4 regions of the Peribacillus sp. FW305-BF15 genome follow, and region 2 is predicted to be linked to each of the others. Evidence: riboswitches for the same ligand, from Rfam matches in the RefSeq annotation. Region 2 holds a riboswitch; each other region holds the start of a gene.
What was found. A riboswitch is a leader RNA that binds a small molecule or an ion and turns the genes downstream of it on or off. The one in region 2 is predicted to bind thiamine pyrophosphate.
Positions count from the first base shown of each region.

Region 1: it holds a riboswitch for thiamine pyrophosphate, as region 2 does, so the genes downstream of both, AC3WLU_RS15140 (ABC transporter substrate-binding protein) here and thiC (phosphomethylpyrimidine synthase ThiC) in region 2, are expected to answer to the same signal.
Region 3: it holds a riboswitch for thiamine pyrophosphate, as region 2 does, so the genes downstream of both, tenA (thiaminase II) here and thiC (phosphomethylpyrimidine synthase ThiC) in region 2, are expected to answer to the same signal.
Region 4: it holds a riboswitch for thiamine pyrophosphate, as region 2 does, so the genes downstream of both, tenA (thiaminase II) here and thiC (phosphomethylpyrimidine synthase ThiC) in region 2, are expected to answer to the same signal.

Region 1 covers NZ_JBYSYV010000013.1:4,275-9,367, forward strand. The annotation lists gene rarD (EamA family transporter RarD) at 1-671, shown strand, start outside; gene AC3WLU_RS15135 (TGL-type protein-glutamine gamma-glutamyltransferase) at 764-1,591, opposite strand; TPP riboswitch at 1,904-2,013, shown strand; gene AC3WLU_RS15140 (ABC transporter substrate-binding protein) at 2,147-3,142, shown strand; gene AC3WLU_RS15145 (thiamine-binding protein) at 3,154-3,438, shown strand; gene AC3WLU_RS15150 (ABC transporter permease) at 3,435-4,217, shown strand; gene AC3WLU_RS15155 (ABC transporter ATP-binding protein) at 4,207-4,944, shown strand; gene AC3WLU_RS15160 (TatD family hydrolase) at 4,963-5,093, shown strand, end outside.
Region 2 covers NZ_JBYSYV010000014.1:104,227-109,319, forward strand. The annotation lists gene AC3WLU_RS16265 (hypothetical protein) at 1-125, opposite strand, end outside; gene thiC (phosphomethylpyrimidine synthase ThiC) at 148-1,929, opposite strand; TPP riboswitch at 2,065-2,179, opposite strand; gene AC3WLU_RS16275 (HAD family hydrolase) at 2,296-3,084, opposite strand; gene AC3WLU_RS16280 (histidine phosphatase family protein) at 3,236-3,781, opposite strand; gene AC3WLU_RS16285 (hypothetical protein) at 4,018-4,470, opposite strand; gene AC3WLU_RS16290 (zinc-dependent alcohol dehydrogenase) at 4,796-5,093, opposite strand, start outside.
Region 3 covers NZ_JBYSYV010000010.1:12,933-18,025, forward strand. The annotation lists gene AC3WLU_RS12200 (DUF459 domain-containing protein) at 1-154, opposite strand, end outside; gene AC3WLU_RS12205 (GNAT family N-acetyltransferase) at 374-880, shown strand; gene AC3WLU_RS12210 (Spo0E family sporulation regulatory protein-aspartic acid phosphatase) at 938-1,135, opposite strand; gene AC3WLU_RS12215 (Fur-regulated basic protein FbpA) at 1,384-1,572, opposite strand; SAM riboswitch class I at 1,743-1,847, opposite strand; TPP riboswitch at 2,005-2,109, shown strand; gene tenA (thiaminase II) at 2,207-2,896, shown strand; gene thiW (energy coupling factor transporter S component ThiW) at 2,912-3,433, shown strand; gene thiD (bifunctional hydroxymethylpyrimidine kinase/phosphomethylpyrimidine kinase) at 3,402-4,208, shown strand; gene thiM (hydroxyethylthiazole kinase) at 4,205-5,020, shown strand; gene thiE (thiamine phosphate synthase) at 5,001-5,093, shown strand, end outside.
Region 4 covers NZ_JBYSYV010000017.1:12,308-17,400, forward strand. The annotation lists gene AC3WLU_RS17950 (energy-coupling factor transporter transmembrane component T family protein) at 1-293, opposite strand, end outside; gene AC3WLU_RS17955 (ABC transporter ATP-binding protein) at 294-1,757, opposite strand; gene AC3WLU_RS17960 (ECF transporter S component) at 1,770-2,354, opposite strand; gene tenA (thiaminase II) at 2,370-3,053, opposite strand; TPP riboswitch at 3,190-3,321, opposite strand; gene AC3WLU_RS17970 (protein kinase domain-containing protein) at 4,059-4,787, shown strand.

The DNA of each region.
Region 1 (5,093 bases), on a different contig from region 2:
TTACAGCCAATTGGGGAGTGTTCATATGGGCCGTTAACTCAGGACGGATCCTCGACACGAGCCTTGGATATTATATCAATCCGCTCGTCAGTGTACTATTGGGAGTGATAGTCTTAAAAGAAAAATTGAGCGGGGCCCAAATCATTTCATTCCTGCTTGCAGGAATCGGAGTCTTGATCCTTGGCATTCATTTCGGCACGATCCCGTGGATCTCTCTTGTTTTGGCCATGACCTTTGGATTATACGGTCTGGCAAAAAAAATGATCAAGGCCGAATCGGCAATCGGGCTGACGCTCGAAACGATGATGGTAACGCCTCTGGCCCTAGGTTACCTGATTTACTTGATGAACAGGTCGGAAATGCAATTCTTTACAGACGGGAGCACAAGCTTGCTGTTGGTGGGCGGCGGGATTGCCACGGCATTGCCTCTTTTATATTTTGCAAAAGGGGCCGAGAAGATCCCGTTATCGATGCTAGGCATTTTTCAGTATATCGCTCCGACCTTATCTTTATTGATCGGGGTATTCGTCTATCATGAAAGTTTCACCAAAGCACATCTTTTAGCCTTTTTGTTCATATGGTCAGCCTTGGCTGTTTATACACTATCCATAACGAAATGGGGGCAGGCAAGTGCCCGCAGGTTCAAAGGCAAAGGGAATATTGGTGCTTGAATAGAAAAAATGCTTGGGGAATTTTCTGCCCAAGCATTTTTTTATGTCGATATTCAATAAAACGGATTTATGGCATAGGCGAAATGCCAGGGTCATGAAAGGTATATCTTCGAACCTATTTCAGAAACAATACAATTGGAAAGGCTGGCAGGACTGTTATCGGGCTTGGCACGGGGGTTATTTAGTTGGAATTGTCTATAGAAGGAACTATCCAGGGAAATGATATGCGTTGTCAGAAATGCTGATATGGTGGCGAATGGCTTTCTATTGCTATTTAATTCATCGATGATTCCCTGTGCAGTGGTAATCCCGATCCCGTGGCCATAAAAGAGGTTATTCCCTAATAATATGGCATTTTCACCTTGCCATTCAGGGGTTGCCAAGTCGTGATCAGGGTTTTTGAAGTAAACGCAATCACCTGGTAAATAATCCCTTCCTTGATGAATAATGAGAGCCATATTCTGTGGAGGGCGAAAGTCATATAAAAATAGGTCTGAAAAAAGATGGTCGAAATTCCTAGGGCCGATCAAATCCAAAATCGCCTTTAAAAAAGTGACGACCATTGCTGTACCGCATTCGAAGGCATAAAGCCCTCCATTCATGAAAATGTCAACGAGCGCAGCATGAGGGAGAATCCCTGGCTGAAGGGTAAAGGTGCCATCCTTTGAAAGGTGCCAATAACGTTGATTGGATTGAGACTCCTCAAGTGTGGAAAAATCCGGACCGCTTTTATCCAACGCAATAGCTGCCTCTATGACTCGGTTCCTCAGCTGTATCTCGAAATTAAAATCCCCAAAGTTCCGGTATTCAAAAACGTTAGAATCTTCCGCCAAGCATTGAAGAGTTTCAAGCGATTTGGCAGAGGCTGTACCTGGTTGGATTTGACTGACATCTAACCATTTGTGATTAATCTTTATCATGACATATCCACCTTTTGCTTATGAAATTAAGGGTTTAATAAAACAAGTAAACAAAAATGTCTACATGTAATGCTCATTATATGAATGCTTGAAAAGAAATGACTATTTGGAACGTGTCCGCCGCCGTTGCAGCCAAGAGATATTGGAATGGAAAGAGGCAGAATTATTTTCCTTTCAATGATTTTCGTTCCAAAAGATATTTGCAAGATATCCTGAAGTGCCAGGAATACCTTTCCAATTAGAGAGAAGAAGCAAATTAGTATTCCTTTTTCCCCATGAATTGATATAATGAGAGAGAAAAGTTCATATGTGCGAGAAATGTAGGGGGGCCAGTACTGCTGGCTGAGATTGCATCCATTAGATGCTGACTCTTTGAACCTGATCTGGGTGATGCCAGCGGAGGGAACATATTATGACTGATTTTCTGTTTTGTATGTTAACGTCCGAATTCATCTTCGGGCGTTTTTTGCTTTTTTATCCAGTATTTGAATAGCCCTGGAGCCCTTTTATGGTTCCGGCATATGAATCTTATAAGATGTGTAGGAGGATAATGACTTGAATAAATTCTTACCACTGTTAACTTCGTTCTTCCTTTTAGCTGGATGCGGAGCAGGCGGAACTAATGAAAAAGAAGAAGCATCTAAAAATGAAAAATTAAAGAAGGTATCGGTCGTGCTCGATTGGACACCGAATACAAACCATACAGGATTGTATGTAGCCAAGGAAAAAGGTTATTTTAAAGAACAAGGTCTTGATGTGGAAATTATCATGCCAGGTGAAGCTGGAGCTGATAAGCTTGTCGCTTCAGGGAAATCTGAATTTGGCGTGAGCTATCAAGAGGGCATAACGCAGGCCCGCGTACAGGGTGTGCCGATTGTTTCGGTAGCTGCCGTCATCCAGCATAATACTTCGGGATTCGCTTCCCCTGAGGCTAAGGACATTACGACTCCCAAGGATTTTGAAGGGAAAACGTATGGTGGCTGGGGATCTCCGGTTGAAAAGGCCATTATTGATTCACTCATGAAAAAGGAAAATGCGGATGTAAATAAAGTGGACATAGTCAATACAGGAGACATGGATTTTTTCACTTCGGTTAAAAGGGATATAGATTTTGCCTGGATTTATTATGGTTGGACAGGCATTGAGGCTGAGTTGCGAAATGAAAAGCTTAATATGGTGTACTTAACCGAATACTCTGATAAGCTTGATTACTATACGCCTGTTTTGACTACAAATGAAAAGATGATAAAAGAAGATCCCGAGACTGTTAAAGCATTCGTCCATGCAGCTTCGAAAGGGTACCAGTTTGCGATTAAGAATCCTGATGATGCAGCAGATATGTTAATTGAGTCTGCACCGGATCTTGATCCAAAACTAGTGAAGAAAAGCCAGGAGTGGCTTGCAGCCAAGTATCAGGATGATGCTCCGCGATGGGGTGAACAAAAGCTTGAAATTTGGAAGAATTACAGTGAGTGGATGACTGAAAATAAGCTTCTTGAAGGTGATTTCGATCCTGAAAAGGCATTTACCAATGAATTTTTACCAAAATAGGAGGAAATACAATGGCCAATTCATTAATTAGTATACAAATTATTCCTAAAGGGGAAAATGTCATCCCTATGGTCGATGAAGCAATCAAGATCATTGAAGAATCAGGTGTCAAGTATGAGGTTCACCCGCTTGAAACGACAATGGAGGGGGAGCTTTCCGAGCTTTTTGCCGTGATAGAAAAAATGAATGTAAGAATGATTGAAATAGGATCGCCGAATGTCATTTCCCAAGTGAAAATATTATATCAGCCTAGCGGGATTACGATGGATACGTTAACGGAGAAATATCGGGCATGATCGGAAGGGGAATTTGGAAGAAGGGGGCTCCCTTCTTTCTTTTATTATTGTTGCTGATAGTATGGGAGTCAGTGACAGTCTTATTGAAAGTTGAAGAATGGCTGCTTCCCGCTCCATCGGCCATTTTCATTGAAGGAATTGAGTCGTCCCGCAATCTTTACGGACACCTTATATCCACAACCGAGCTTGCGTTGTCAGGTTTTTTTATTGGAAGCTGCATCGGCTTATTGATCGCGGCAATCCTGCACCTATTTCCAGGTGTGAAGGAAGCGGTTTATCCTCTGCTCATACTATCACAAAATATACCTATCATTGTTTTGGCGCCGCTTTTGGTGATCTGGTTTGGCTTTGGCATGCTGCCTAAGTTAATCGTGATTTCACTTGTATGTTTTTTTCCGGTTGCGGTCGCATCATTGGACGGTTTTCGCCAGACACCATACGAGCTTAAGCATTATTTCAAGATGATGGGAGCGGGGAAAAACCAGTTATTTTGGAAGCTGGAACTTCCTCACTCGATCCCGTTCATTTTCTCCGGCCTGAAAATTTCGGCTACCTATAGTGTAATGGGTGCGGTTATTTCGGAATGGCTTGGGGCAAAATCGGGGATTGGTGTTTATATGACTCTCGCTTCTTCAGCGTTCAGGACAGATCGGGTGTTTGTAGCCATTTTCATCATTATGGGAATGAGCCTGATTTTTTTTGGAATCATCACTTTCCTGGAGAAATACTTGGTTTCTTGGAAGAGAAAGGAGGGCGAAAAGGGTGAAGCTGGAAATTAAAGACGTCTCCTATTCTTTCGATGGTAAGCAGAATATATTGGAGAATATGAATTTCCAAGTGAATGATGGGGAATTCGTTACGATCCTTGGGCCATCGGGAAGCGGTAAAAGTACATTGTTCCACTTGATCGGCGGGATTTTGAAGCCTGATCATGGCATCATTTCATTGGATGGTAAAAAGATAAATGGCTTAAAGGGACATATCAGCTATATGCCTCAGCAGCCTTCCCTTTTACCTTGGAGAACGGTATTGGAAAATGTTTTGCTTGGAAGTGAACTTGCTGGGACCAGAGATAAAGAAAAGGCAAAAAACCTTTTGATGAAAGCTGGTTTAGAAGAATACGATAAAGCATATCCCCATGAATTATCTGGAGGCATGAAGCAAAGGGCGGCATTCATTCGGAGTATCTTAAGTCCACAGGACTTGATGTGCCTGGACGAACCCTTTTCTGCCTTGGATGAACTGACTAGATTGCAAATGCAACAATGGCTGTTGTCTGTTTGGGAAGAAAATCGGAGGTCGGTGCTTTTTGTCACTCACAGCATAGATGAAGCGGTTTTCCTATCAGATAGAATTTATGTGTTATCAGCAAAACCGGCTGCTGTCATCAAAGAAGTGAAAGTTCCATTTTCAAGGCCAAGAAGAGAAGAACAGCTTCTTAGTGATGAATTTATTCATTTGAAGAGAGAATTATATGCAGCACTCAAGCCAACTTTCACTACTTAAGTAAGGAGGCGATATCATTTGAGAATCATCGACAGCCATATCCATTTGGATAAGTATGATATTGTTAAGCGGAAGCAGATCCTGAAAGACATGGAAAAGGTTCAGTTGGAATCCTTGCTCACTGTTTCAATGAATTTGGCTTCTTCGAT
Region 2 (5,093 bases):
CTATAATCATTTTTCACAAATTCATGGTTGCAATTCTCCCGAAAAATATTCAGCTCCCTTTTCAGCTGCTCCAATTGAGTTTCCAACTGTTTCATTTCAACTTTTATCTGGATTACCCGATTCATCGAATTCTCCCTCTCGTCGGAATCATTGATAGATTTCCCCATCCGTTTTCCTAAATTCATTCGCTTTTTCTTTAAGCCCTTCATCAATTACCGACTCAAAGCCCAGACCCTTTTCCTTCGCCAAATCACGGATGTCCTGAGAGATTCTCATACTGCAGAATTTCGGTCCGCACATTGAACAGAAATGGGCTGTTTTGGCACCTTCTGCCGGAAGAGTTTCATCGTGATATTCAACCGCCCTTTCAGGATCAAGGGAAAGATTGAATTGATCTCTCCAACGAAATTCGAATCTAGCCTTCGAAAGGGCATCATCCCGTTTTCTTGCCTGCGGATGGCCTTTTGCAAGATCAGCTGCGTGTGCTGCAATTTTATAAGTAATGACCCCTACCCGAACATCCTCTTTATTCGGAAGTCCCAAATGCTCTTTCGGTGTCACATAGCAAAGCATGGCCGTTCCAAACCATCCAATCATGGCAGCACCAATCGCAGAAGTGATATGGTCGTATCCAGGAGCTATGTCCGTCGTCAATGGTCCCAGGGTATAGAATGGTGCTTCTTGACAGACTTCCAGCTGTTTATCCATATTTTCTTTAATCAAATGCATCGGTACGTGACCGGGTCCCTCCACCATGACTTGAACATCGTGCTTCCAAGCAATCTTCGTCAATTCCCCAAGTGTTTCCAATTCCGCAAATTGTGCCTCATCGTTTGCATCTGCAATGGATCCCGGACGGAGACCGTCACCTAATGAGAAAGAAACATCATACGTCTTCATGATTTCACAAATCTCTTCAAAGTGTGTATAGAGAAAGCTTTCTTGGTGGTGGGCCAAGCACCATTGTGCCATGATGGAGCCTCCCCGGGAAACAATACCCGTAACTCGCTTTGCTGTCATTGGGATGTATCGCAAAAGCACACCAGCGTGTATGGTGAAGTAATCGACACCTTGCTCAGCCTGCTCGATTAAAGTATCCCGGAATACTTCCCAATTTAAATCTTCCGCGACCCCATTCACTTTTTCCAATGCTTGATATATCGGAACCGTCCCAACAGGCACAGGTGAATTCCTGATAATCCATTCCCGCGTCGTGTGAATATTCTTTCCTGTGGAAAGATCCATTATGTTGTCTGCACCCCATCGTGTAGCCCAAGTCATTTTCTCCACTTCAGCTTCGATCGATGAACTGACAGCTGAATTTCCAATATTCGCATTTATTTTCACGTGAAAATTACGTCCGATGATCATGGGCTCACTTTCAGGATGGTTAATATTTGCCGGAATGATTGCCCGCCCGCTAGCTACCTCTTCCCTTACAAACTCAGGGGCTACATTTTCCCTGATCGAAATGAACTCCATTTCTGGAGTAATGATCCCTTTGCGGGCATAATGGAGCTGGGTTACGTTTTTCCCTTTCACCGCACGCAATGGTTTTCTTTTCAATCCCGGAAAAACTTCGGCATTGGATTGTGACTCCACTTTTCTATATCCGTTATCTTCCGGCTTTATTTCACGCCCTTCATACTCTTCAACATCTTCCCGTTCCAGAACCCAGCTGCGTCTAATCGGGGCAAGGCCTTTATGAATATCAATCGGATATTCTGAATCCGTATAGAAGCCGCTTGTATCATATACACGTAAAGGCGGATTCTCCTCTTCTCCGAATGCCCCTGTCGTCGGACTTAGCTCAATTTCACGCATAGGTACTTTAATATCGGGTCTAGATCCCTCAACATACACTTTTTTACTCCCGGCAAAACTGGACATAATTGAAACGTTCATGTCATTTACTGAATTACTCTTCATGATTTCATTTCTCCTTTTTAAGTTCATTTAAAAAGGACAAAATCCAATCCATTTCGCACGAAAAAGCCAGGTCTCATATTTAAGACCCGGCTAACGTTAGTATGACTACAGAAATGACCAGTTGAAAGGTCATCGTTAAGTAGATTCTAACTTCCCCACGCTGGTATGAACCAGATCAGGTCCTGAGGGTTAAGAAGCTTAAGCGCTTCTCTCTCAGCCCAACTTTTATTGGACACCCCTAGTCTGAATAATTTAATTGATTACAGGGTAACTATATCTCACCCTTTTCATTCTGTAAATAATTTAAAAGACCTAGTATTTTCTCTGCAATCATCTAAAATTTGTTATTTGGAGGAGGACCGCCAATTAATTCCCCAGGCTCCCAAGGATAGGAAAAAGCTCCTCTAAATGCGTGATTTCGTAGGTTGGAATCACTTCATTCCGTTCCTTATCATGGCGATTTATCCAAACCGACTTTATGCCTACCCGTGATGCTCCAAGGATATCGGTCATTAAATTATCGCCGACCATCAATACTTCATCCTTATCTAGCTCCATGATTTCCAAAGCATGCTCAAAAATGGAGGCATCAGGTTTACCTCGTCCAAATGCGCCTGAAATCACGATTTGGTCGAAATAAGGAACCAGTTCAGGCGTTATTTCAAGTTTGGTATTTTGCAGCTCAGGAGATCCGTTCGTAAGCAATAGCAATTTGTACTTTCCTTTTAATTCATCCAGAACACGGAATGTTTCTTCATAGATAAATGGCTTTTTGCGTCTTTCGGCCGGGAAACGTTCTGCCAGTTCAAGCCCAAATTCCGGGTCATCGATCCCTAATGCCTTCAAGCCCCTCGTCCACGCTTCTTTCCGATAAGCCGGTACAATCCCGGCCATCTTCCGGAATTCATCATGATCATCCCGAAAATTCCCCCATAGTCCCTCAAATGGGTTGATTCCGATCATTTGAGTGAATGCATATGTATCGTAAGAAGAATAAAGATCACGCGCTTCCTTCCGCACCGCTTCTTCAAACTCTTCGACATTCAGACCATATTTCTCCTTGGCAACTTCGCATGTGGCCACAAAAGCCTCTTTTACACTTTTCTGATCCCATAGTAATGTATCATCTAAATCAAAAAAAACTGCCTTCAGCAAAATGTCCACCCCTCTTTCCCCAATATTGAATTCGTAAAAATTACACTATTACAATAATAAACCACAACCAATAAAAAAAGAATAACTATTCGGAAAATGCATGTCTCTTTCTTCGCAAAATGGCTTACCTTTTCCGGTGGGAACCATATATTCATTTCCCTTTTCCGCTTTCAAATACATACAATTTTCCATTTCTAGCAATCTTGAACTTTGGACCGGTGAACCCCCGTCGGATCAGCTCTTTCCTCATATATACCATGAGGGCGGCATGACTCACGATCAGAACACTCCTTTCCCCCTTTGCAAAGACTTCATCCAATACTTTATTGATTCTTTGCTCAGCAAACTTAATTTCCGCCCTTGTCTGCTTGTTGATCACCGAGCAGCAGCGAATCCAGATGGCCCAAAGGATGAACGGCAGCTTAATCCTTCCTCTCAGAGGGGGAGAAGGTATTTCCCGCAGCTCCTCCATCCGATGAACCGTGCCTGGAAAGATGTGTTCCGCTGTCTTGACGGCTCTCGACATATCACTGCAATAACATTCCTGCCATTCCTCCACGCCAAATAAAGTCGTTCCATAAATAATATCCGCTGCATCATAGTCCACAAACCATTGCTTCATATCATCCGCCGTCACAGCTTTCCCAATAGGAAATTCATGTGCCACCTTAAAATGCCGTACCAAACCAATTTTCATATATTCTCCTTTTTATCTTTTAAAATATTCGTTTCTATTTCTTATAAAAGCCCTTAACAATATATTAACCTATGTAAAGCAATATAATAAATGCAAGTTGAAACCATTAACTGAGCGCCCCTTGTGTATGGTTAAAGGTTCTCACAGATTGTGTCACTGCAAGAATTTGATTATCATAAGGAAAAATATTATGGCCATATGTAAAAAAGAGAAAGCATATCGCCTTCTCCTTTCGTTTAATCTATGAATTGGAGTTCTGTTATCGTACATCTTTTCCTGAATTTATATTTCCCGCTCAAATCACTGAATTGATAATCATTTAGGGATTTCCCCAGTTGTCCCTTTAGTTTATCCGCCGTGATGGATTCCTCAACTGTCTCTTTCCAATTTTCATTTCCCATTATCTCTTCGAACGGAATGGTAGTCAGGACTTCATCATATATCTGGATGCTTTGATCGATGCCGAAGCTGCCATAGATACTGCCATTTTCATCGGCAAAGATATGCTCCGATTCCAATTCTTCCACCAATACTTCCAGATATCCCTTTGCCTTAACAGGCTTGATGGCAATCTCCGCTTCTGCCTTTACAGGTCCCAACCTTTTATCGATGATCTCTATCGTCAATTTAACGTGAACGGGCGGATAACCAAACCCTTCACTAAGTTCTGCTGCCGAGTTATATACCATCTGAACATCCTCCTTTTGTCACTATCATTATATAATATAAATACTCCATTTCATTACCAAAAACCCTTATTCAAGTTCACTTGGCATATTCTCCTTCATCAATTGAAGGGTCAGTCGTCACATTTCCGGATTCCCCTGAAACGCATCCACCCATTATAGTAAAAAAAATCAGTGTAAACCTGATTTCTTCGGTTCAAAGGCATAACTATCATTCATATTTCAAACCTCTTTTATACTTTTTTCCATAATACACCATTAACTATTTATGAACATAACCAAAAAGTCCAATGCAACTCCATGCATTGGACTTTTTATGAGCTTCAGATTACGGCTTTAGCACCACTTTAATACATTCATCTTCATGATCGTTAAAGATTTGATAAGCCTCACTCGCTTTTTCGAGAGGGACTTTATGGGATATGATTTCCGTGGGGTCGAACTTTCCAGCCGTGATTTCATCAAAAAGCTTTGGCATGTAGTGAATGACTGGTGCTTGTCCCATTTTCAGGTTAATGTTCCGCTCAAATATATTGCCTAATGGGAACATATTATATTTCGAACCGTATACGCCAGTCAGTTGAATCGTGCCGAATTTACGTACGGCGTTAAGGGCAATCTCGATC
Region 3 (5,093 bases), on a different contig from region 2:
TATATCCTTCCCCGTCCTTATCCCCTTTTCCATAGGTTAATGAATCTCCAAAAGCCATGACCCTTTGCACATCTTCCGACTCCGAGGCCTGAAATTCATATGCAGCAAAACATATAACCAGTACGATAATCAATATACCTGCCAATTTTTTCATTTGGTTCTCCTCTTGTCTTTTTACTAGAAGTATTTAATCTTTTTCATACCCAAAAAATCTGCAGTACTAACATAAAAAAGAATTGTCAGATAAAGAATAAAGAGTGTATGATAATATAAAACTTTCAATGGATTGGGTTTCATTCAACGTCCCTAAAACCAAAAACGGGATTACCCTTCATTCTGGAGATTGAATAAATGATAGTTAGGAGTTTAAATCATGGAAGAACACATAGAGTTTAGAGAGGCAGAACTATCTGATCTACCCAGAATTGTTGAAATATATAATTCGACAATTGCTTCAAGGATGGTCACGGCAGATACGGAACCTGTATCCGTCCAATCGAGGGTTAAATGGTTTGAGGAACATCATTCAGAAAGTAGACCGCTATATATCATTACTATAGAAGGGAAAACCGCTGGATGGATGAGCTTTCAATCCTTTTATGGCCGACCGGCATATAATTCCACTGCCGAAATCAGCATTTACATTGATGATTATTTCCGGGGAAAAGGAATTGGACAAATTTCGATTCGAAAGGCAATTGAATTGAGTCCAAAATTAGGTGTTAAGACTTTATTGGGTTTCATTTTCGCCCATAATACACCAAGCCTTAAGCTTTTTTCTAAATTCGGGTTTGAAGAATGGGCACATTTACCTCAAGTTGCCGAGATGGATGGCATTGAGCGGGATTTGATCATTCTAGGTAAACGTGTCGATATTTAAATATAATTCTTCAGAGCTATTGCCTTGAGCAGTAGCTTTTTCAGATTAATACAGGTTTTAAAAATACCTATATGCTTCTTGAAGGGAAAAATATTCAGAATCTCTTTTACTTGCTAACGCATTCAATAGCGTATCCAATTCTTGGCTAGCTTGTACAGTCTGCAGACTTGTTAAGCCGTAAATCGCTCCCAACTTTATCATTTCCTGTCTCTTCTCTTCTACTTTTTCTATAGTTACCTTACGGCAAGGCATCATAGCCACCTCCCATTTATTCAATATTTTTACACTTTCATCATAATGAAATCACTAGTTAAAATCAACTATTTTCCAGAAATTAAATGTGTTATTTTATAGGTCAAATGTGACAAAACACCTATTTTATTATTTAATTATGTATAATTTGTGTCGTTTTCTTATAAACGCAAAAAAGCATCCACTAGTGTAGACTGCGAATGCTTACATCATATCCCTTATCCAAAAATCCAAATATTGTATTCCGATTACTATGTCATCCATTCAGAAGGTGACTCGTTATTAGGTCTATTTATAACAATCTTATATTCATCTTCAAGTACTTTTAATGGGGCATCATAAAGGTGCCTTTCATCAGAGGTTTTGTATACTCCATTGGCCAATAGCTCTTCAATGAGTTTTGCCTTCCTCTGTTCAATCCTCTTAAATAATTCTGCCATGTAAATGGCTCCTTTCCGTCCTAGTGCCTGCTTCTAGTTAGCTAAACTTTATCAACTTGTTTGATTTCACCAAATTATATATACCTTTTCTAGTATGTCACTAAACGTTATTTCCCAAAAATAAAAGCCCCTTCTAATTTAAGAAGAGGCTGACAGTGTCCGTTCGGCTCTTCTTATCTTCCAAGCATATGCTTGTTGGATTTAGCACAGTTCCCTAAACGGGTCCGCTGCCGAGGTTTCATAGGGCCAAGTCCCTCCACCTCTCTGGATAAGAATTCAATATATAATGATGTAGAAATGATTCTATCCTAATAATCTTCAAAAGTCAATTACCTGGTTCTCCCTTTTTTCCTGGACATAAAGTGATTCCTCTTTCAAATACGGGTTGCATTTTCTTGTCTTTCTGATATGATGTCAGTAATTACATACAATTCACACCACTAGGGGAGTCTTTTTTAAGACTGAGATGGAATTAGTTCCGGACCCTTTGAACCTGAACCGGCTCATACCGGCGGAGGGAAGTGGATGATATCGTCCATTTCACAGACTATATCCATCTACCCCGTTCCGTATTCAGGAACGGGGTTTTTTATTTAACAAAGGCAAAGGGAGCCATTCTATAGGAGGATGAACAATGGAGAATACAAAATTAGAAACATTCAGTGATAGACTGCATGCACGGGCAAAAGAGATTTGGAAAAGGAATCATTCACATCCCTTTGTCCAGGCAATTGGAAACGGCACACTTCCTGAAAAGAAATTTGCCTATTACCTGAAGCAGGACTATGTCTATCTCATGGATTATTCCAAGCTCTTTGCTTTAGGTGTCATCAAAGCCCATAACATCGGAACCATGGCAAAATTTGCGAGCATTTTAAATGAAACCCTTCAAGTGGAAATGGATATTCATCGGCATTATGCTTCCGAATTCGGGATCAGCTCCAAGGAATTGGAAAATACAGAACCTACTCCAACCACTCTAGCCTATACAGGTTACATGCTAAATGCAGCTCAGCATGGGACTTTGGCAGACTTGATCGCCTGTCTCCTGCCCTGCGCTTGGGATTATTACGAAATCGGTTTGCTATTAAAAGAACAAAATGGAGCAGCACTGGAAAACAATCGCTACGCAGATTGGATAAGGTCCTATTCATCTCCTGAATTCGGGGAAGCACACAAGTGGCTGATCGCTTTGTTGGAAGAATTGACGGAAGGCATGCCTGAAAAGGAACTTCTTAGATTAGAAAAGCACTTTTTGGTTACTTCCCGATATGAATATTTATTCTGGGACATGGTTCAAAATGAGCAGGATTGGCCTCTGTAGGTGGTTGACATGAGGATGAACCCTATCAAGAAACTGACATTGACTGCCATGATCACGGCTTTAACGACGCTTACCAGTTCATTTATTTTCATCCCTGCAGGATTTGCAAAAATCTTTCCTATTCAACATCTGGCAAATGTCCTGACGGCGGTTCTATTGGGGCCTGCATATGCGGTGACACAAGCTTTTTTAGTTTCCATCATTAGAAACATGATTGGTACCGGTTCAATTTTCGCCTTTCCCGGCAGCATGATTGGTGCACTTTTGGCCGCCATCCTTTACCGAAAAACACAAAGCTTAAAATTCGCCTGTTTAGGGGAAGTGATCGGGACCGGCTTTCTCGGTTCCCTGGCCTGTTATCCGCTTGCAACCCTCCTATTGGGAGAAAAAGCTGCTCTTTTTGGTTTTTTACCGGCTTTTATGTTCAGTTCATTCGCAGGTGCGATTTTAGCTTTCATATTACTTAAAATATTGCTAAAAAATACTTATATGAAGGGGTTTTTTTATGAAAACAGCATTAACGATCGCAGGCTCTGATTCAGGGGGCGGTGCTGGAATACAAGCGGATTTAAAAACATTTTCTGCACATGGTGTATTTGGAATGTCTGCCATCACAGCCGTAACCGCCCAAAACACAATGGAAGTCCGTTCTGTACAGCCCATTGAAACTGCTATCATATCGGATCAAATTGCAGCTATCTTTGAAGATATTCCTGTCGATGCAGTAAAAATAGGCATGCTTGGATCAAAAGAAACCGTGGAAACGGTCGCTGCGTCCCTTAAAACCTTCATGCCTGCCATCATTATCCTTGACCCTGTCATGATTTCCAAAAGCGGCCACCATTTGCTCGACGAAAAGGCCGTCTCTGCCTTAAAAATGGAATTGCTTCCGCTTGCAAATCTTGTAACACCCAATGTACCAGAAGCGGAAGTACTTACTGGCTTCCCGATTCGGACGAAACAAGATTTCTACAGGGCATGCATTTCGATACAAGAAATGGGTTCCAAAGCCGTTTTACTTAAAGGCGGCCATGCAGCAGGAAATCCAAATGATCTTTTTTATGATGGGACTGACTTCCACTGGATCAAGGGAGAGCGCATTCATACAAAAAACACTCATGGTACGGGCTGTACCCTATCATCCGCCATTACATCTAACCTGGCAAATGGACTGCCATTGCAAGTGTCGATCGAACAAGCCAAGACCTATATTTCCGAAGCGATACTCAATAGCTTTTCAATCGGTAAAGGTCATGGACCTGTCCATCATTTTCATTCATATTCAAAAAAAGAAAGGAGTGACTTATTATGAAGGTTTCTTCAGCCGATTTATTTATGAAGGTAAGAGAAAGGAAACCACTCGTTCACCAAATCACCAACTTTGTTACGGTCAATGACTGTGCAAATGCCACCCTTGCCATCGGAGGTTCACCAGTAATGACATCGAGCCCAAGAGAAGTGGCGGATATGGTCAAATTAGCAGATGCATTGGTCCTGAATTTCGGTACGATCGATGATAAGGCCTTGGAAGCAATGGAGATTGCCGGTAAAACGGCAAATGTCCTGGACATCCCGGTCATTTTGGACCCGGTGGGCGTTGGTGCCACCTCCTATCGTACAGAGCAAGTCAAAGAGCTCCTAAGTAAGGTTACTTTCCAAATCATTCGCGGAAATGCGAGTGAAATCCTGTCATTGATGGGTGGGGATACCGTTACTCGCGGGGTGGATTCGGGGGAACTTGCGATTAGCAATGCAGAGCTGGCTTCACGAGCGGCAAATGAATTGAATAGCATCATCGTGGTCAGCGGAGCTAAGGATGCGGTCAGCGATGGAAAACATACGTCCATCATCGATAACGGGAACCTCCTTTTAACTAATGTTACAGGTACCGGTTGCATGTCCACTGCTCTTATCGGAACTTTTTCCGGAGTCACCGATGATTTCTATTCTGCAGCAATTGCCGGTATCTCAACAATGAGCATTTCAGGGGAACTAGCAGCCGCAACCCTTCAAAAGGATGAAGGAACAGGTACTTTCCGTGTGCGATTAATCGATGCCATATCAAGAATGGATAAGGAAATCTGGATGCATGAGGTGAAAATAAGTGAAGAAGTCCCAAATTGATTTAAGCCTGTATTTAGTTACGGAAGAGTCCATAGCAATAGAAGAATTGACCAAAATCATTGCACAATCGGTT
Region 4 (5,093 bases), on a different contig from region 2:
TCCGAAATCGATATGAGGCCCCACTCAAACCAAAGCGTCTCACCTTGCCCGAATAATATCATTGCGGAAGAGGTGGATATAAAAATGAAACAAAAGGGAATCGACAAAAGCAGGATGCGTTTTATCGAATGCCCGGTAAAAAACAAAAATAATATCAATACGCCAATGGTGATGTTCATCATATAATTCAGGTCATGAATGAATAACGCCACGATGCATAATACAATCAGTACACCAAGTTTAAGGCTTGGATTAATTCCATGGAGCCATGTTTCTGCGTTTGAAACATTCATCTACATGACACTCCTTTTAACTTTGGTCTCGACAAAACCGGCTTGCGCGATGTTTTTATCACTTATTACGTTTCCGCCCTTAACCGTCCAGATCCTGGTTGCAAAGTTTTTTGAAATATGTTCGTCATGAGTTACCATGATCACGGTTATACCGCGCCTTCGATATTCCTCGAACCATTCCAATAATGCAAAGGTATTTTTCGAATCTTGACCAAATGTCGGCTCATCCAGGAGAATGATTTTTTTGTCGATTACGATTGATGCTGCTACGCTTAAGCGACGCTTTTGACCCATTGATAATTGAAACGGATGTTTATCCCGATGTGCCTCAAGGCGGAACACTTTAAGCAATGAGCGGACTCTCTCATCTATTTCTTGTTGCGGCCTTTTATCAATACGCAATGAATAAGCAATCTCTTCATATACAGTATTTGCAACGAACTGAAACTCAGGATTTTGAAAGACAAACGTCATATGATCCGTTGGATTTTTCACCATTTTAATGGCGTTCCCCAATAATTCATACGTACCTTTCGTTTTTATGAACTGCATCAATGCATGCAAAAGTGTACTCTTGCCCGCACCATTTTCTCCCCTGATCACAATCCATTCTCCTGAATGGACCTTCAGCCCTTCAACGTGTATTTTTTCCTCTTTATTCCGAAAACCGCTAAATCCTTGCACATCCAGAAGAGGTAAACCATCTGTAAATTGGTGTTCCCTAGTGGGTGCATACTTCTGTATATATTCATCCCAAACACCAGGGAACCAAATTCCATGTTCTCTCATTTCATTTTTATATAGGGAAATAATGGTGTCTCTTGGACCATCAGCTATGATTTGACCGTCATCGTTTAAAAGCACGATTCGTTCGATGAATTCTAAAACATGGTCAATTTTATGTTCGACGATAATAACCGTTTTGTCTTTTCCGACTTCCTTCAACAAGTCCCAGATTTCTTTCGTTCCTTCCGGATCAAGCATGGCTGTCGGTTCATCTAAAAATAGCACTTCTGGTTCAAGGGCCAATACTGAAGCGATTGCCAGACGCTGTTTCATCCCGCCTGATAATGTTTCTATACTTGTATGCCCTAGGTTCAATCCTACATTACGGATTTGATTTTCAATTTTCTCTTTCATTTCTTCTTTAGGGACGGAAAGATTCTCAAGGACAAAGGCAATTTCCTCATCGGCAAATGGCATGCAAAACTGGCTATCAGGATCTTGAAAAACATATCCCCATGAAGAAGGGCATTTCAATTCCTCCGCTTTCATCGGGACTTCGATGGAATTCGGAATCAATCCGCTTAACACTTGCAACAGAGTGGACTTACCACATCCTGATGGTCCCAACAATAGCACTTTTTCTCCTTGATCAAACGATAGTGATAGGTCCTTGAATATCAAAGATTCATCACCGGGAAATTTCATTCTTAACTTTTCAACAGAAACGATTGGTTCCATGGCCCTCAACCTCTACTTTTGATCCAGTTCTGCATAATCTTTATTGGAAACCGGACGCACAAGATTTGTTACTCCTGTTGCTTCCAGGACTTTAACTAGATAATAAGCTGTCACACCTGCAAAGAATATGGAACCCACAAACCTCGCTATCATGAATAACGATAGATTCCAAGTTGAAAGCGCACCTATTTCCCCGTATGCAAAATCCATGATAACTGATGCCAGGCAGGAAGCTATCGCAGCTAAAACGGCCACCTGCATATTGAATTTTTTATATTTGAAAGTCATGAACACCAGTTCCGCGAACAAACCTTGGACCACCCCATATAACAGTACAGTCAGCCCCCATGGTGAACCAAGGAAGAACTCCCCGGAAGCTGCAGCTATCTCCGCCAAAAGTGCCACACCCGGTTTCCGTAAAATTAAGAAGGCGACGGGGCCAGCTATAAACCACATTCCATAAATAAGTTGATCCAGATGTAATCCTAATGGTTTAACGGAATAATAAATCGAACCCCAAAGGATATAAACGATTCCAAATGCTACCGCAATCACGATCGTGACTAATATATCCGTTAATTTCAATCCTTTTTTCATTGTTTCATTCTCCTTTTATACTTCTAATGTTTCCTTATGAACGGGCCATGTCTCTAAACGATAAGCCATTTCCCAAAATGAGTATTCATATTGGCTGCTGAGAATAAAATGTTCTTTCATTCTCGCCTTATCTTCTTCAGTTACTTTTTCAGCAATCTCATCCAGCCTCGCAATTTGTTCTTCCACCAAAGTGCGGAACCACTCTCCTCCGTAAGCCGCTATCCATTCTTGATAAATCGGCTCTTCGGGCATGCACCCTTGCAGCTTTTCACCTATCTCATAATACAGCCAGTAACACGGCAAGATAGCTGCAATAACATCTCCTAAATGTCCCGAATAAGCCGCACGATACATATGGGAAGTATAAGCATAGGCAGTCGGGGCAGGCTTGAAATCTTCCCGTTCTTCTTTTGTGATGCCTAATCTCTCGGAAAAATTCTCATGAAGCTTCAACTCCGCTTCATATGTTCCTTGTGCATGGCCGGCAAGCCTGCTTGTTGTATGTAAATCTGTAGCTTTGACTGCCCCTAAGGCTTGAACTCTAGCAAAATGAGATAAATAATAGGCATCTTGCATGACATAAAAACGGAAACACTCCAATGGCAATGTGCCATCTCCTATTCCTGCTACAAACGGATGATTAAAACTAGCTTCCCAAATGTGATTAACTTCCTTACGGATTTCCTCTGAAAACTTCATGTCCATTACCTCCAAATTGTATTTTTTCATTGAACGTTACAGAAAAAAAACACTTATCACCCCTTTTTTTGCAAACAAAAAACCACTTTCTTAAACGTAAAGAAAGTGGTTGTACTTGAAATAATACAGAAATGTATAGTTCCAGACCCCACTTCCCTACGCTGGTATAAACCAGATCAGGTTCTAAGGGTCTTAAAGTCATACTTCAATCTCAGCTTTTGTGGGTAAAAAATCAACTTTTACCTATAAAGCACCCCTAGTGGTACAAATTGTATATTAAATTCATTTGCCTTTATATTAACACGATAAATCCAATTGTCAAACGTATTAGAAAAGTTTTCTTGATTTAGGGTTACTAAACTTTCAATCTTCCATACCCTCATTTCCCGTAGCCTTCAAAGAATTTGATCAAAGGGAGCTCAGTTAGTAGTTTTACTGGTGAGTTTTACCGGTTTACTCGTGAATTCTACTGTTTTACTCGTGAATTTTGCCGGTTTACTCGTGAATTCTGCTGTTTTACTCGTGAATTGGCCACTTGACTCGTGAATTCAGCAGTTCACTCGTGAGTTTTGCAATTTTACTCTTGAATTTGATGAATTCACAGTAATCCCCTTTTGAACTTTCCATCAAACCAGCTCACTATTGTGACGCCGGTTAGGGATTTCCCAAAGCAACTTCTCAACTCGCGCCCATCCACCTCCTACTCTTTTATTATGAATTCATTATAGTAAACTTAATATTTTTAAAAACCATATAATTTCATAATGTGAAATTATAGGAAAAGTTTATTTTTAATTGTGAACTATCAAAAGATCGCCCCGAAGAAATGACTTTCATTACCGCATTATCAAAAATCAGTGTTAAACTATCCATGTTCAAGCTTAATTAATAACGGCCTTTTTTTGTTCTTGACTTGAATAGATGAAAGTGGTGAGGAAAGTTTCAATTTTGCGTACATTTAGAAAGTTATACCAATTTTTTGTGGATATACCTTTAAAAAAAGGAGTGGTTTTGAATTACCGCTACGAGGTAAAAGCTGTAATCGGAACAGGAAGCTACGGTATTGTTTATCGTTGCAATGATTTGAAAATGAATAAAAATATAGTGATCAAACAGCTCCGGAAAAGTAAACGCCGCAGCAAAAAAGAGCTGAAACAGTTTGAAAATGAAATTTCCATATTACGAATGTTAAACCACAGAAATATCCCTAAATTTCACGAGAAATTTTCGCAAGATGGAAATGTTTATTTTGTGATGGATTTCATAGAAGGGAATAATTTAGAAGACCATATTTTCTCGAATCAATTAACGTTCAATGAGAAAGAGTCTCTATATTTTCTGGATAAGCTGGTCGATTTAGTATGTTATCTACATGAGCATGACATTTTCCATCAAGATTTACGTATACCGAATATTCTACTTAAGAACCATCAGCCCATTTTGATAGACTTTGGTTTGTCCAAGATGATCAATTCGGACAACCTCGCTAAAGAATCCATTTTGCAGCTGAAAAGGCAGGATTTTTACGACTTGGGGGAAATACTTCTATATGTACTTTATACGACGTACGCTTCCAAAAGTAAAAAAGCACTTCCTTGGACAGAAGAGCTTTCGTTAGAAAAAGAAACCGTACATTTACTGAAAAGGTTATTAAGCATCCAAGAACCTTACTCAGATATTAAAGAAATCTCAATGGACCTGAAGGCTGTATTGAAGTCAAAGAATTGGAATTAGCTGCTGCTGCCCCGCCCTTTTCTCTTGTAGCGGTCACTTCCACTCATGGGATACCTTTTGTACCCCCGGCTGCTGCTGCTGCTGCCTCGGCGATAATGCCCATGTCTTCGCTCACTGCTGCCTTGGGAAAGCTGTTTGATTTTTTTCATTATTTTCTTCAGCATTTCTTTCACCTCTTTTATTTTGGTTTTAAAGCCTGTTATTCATTTAGCCTAACATAGTCACAGTATAAACCTTATTAATAAGTACTATAATTTTTTTTCATTTGTGTTACAGTCCATTACTGCTTCATGGATTCGGCTTTTT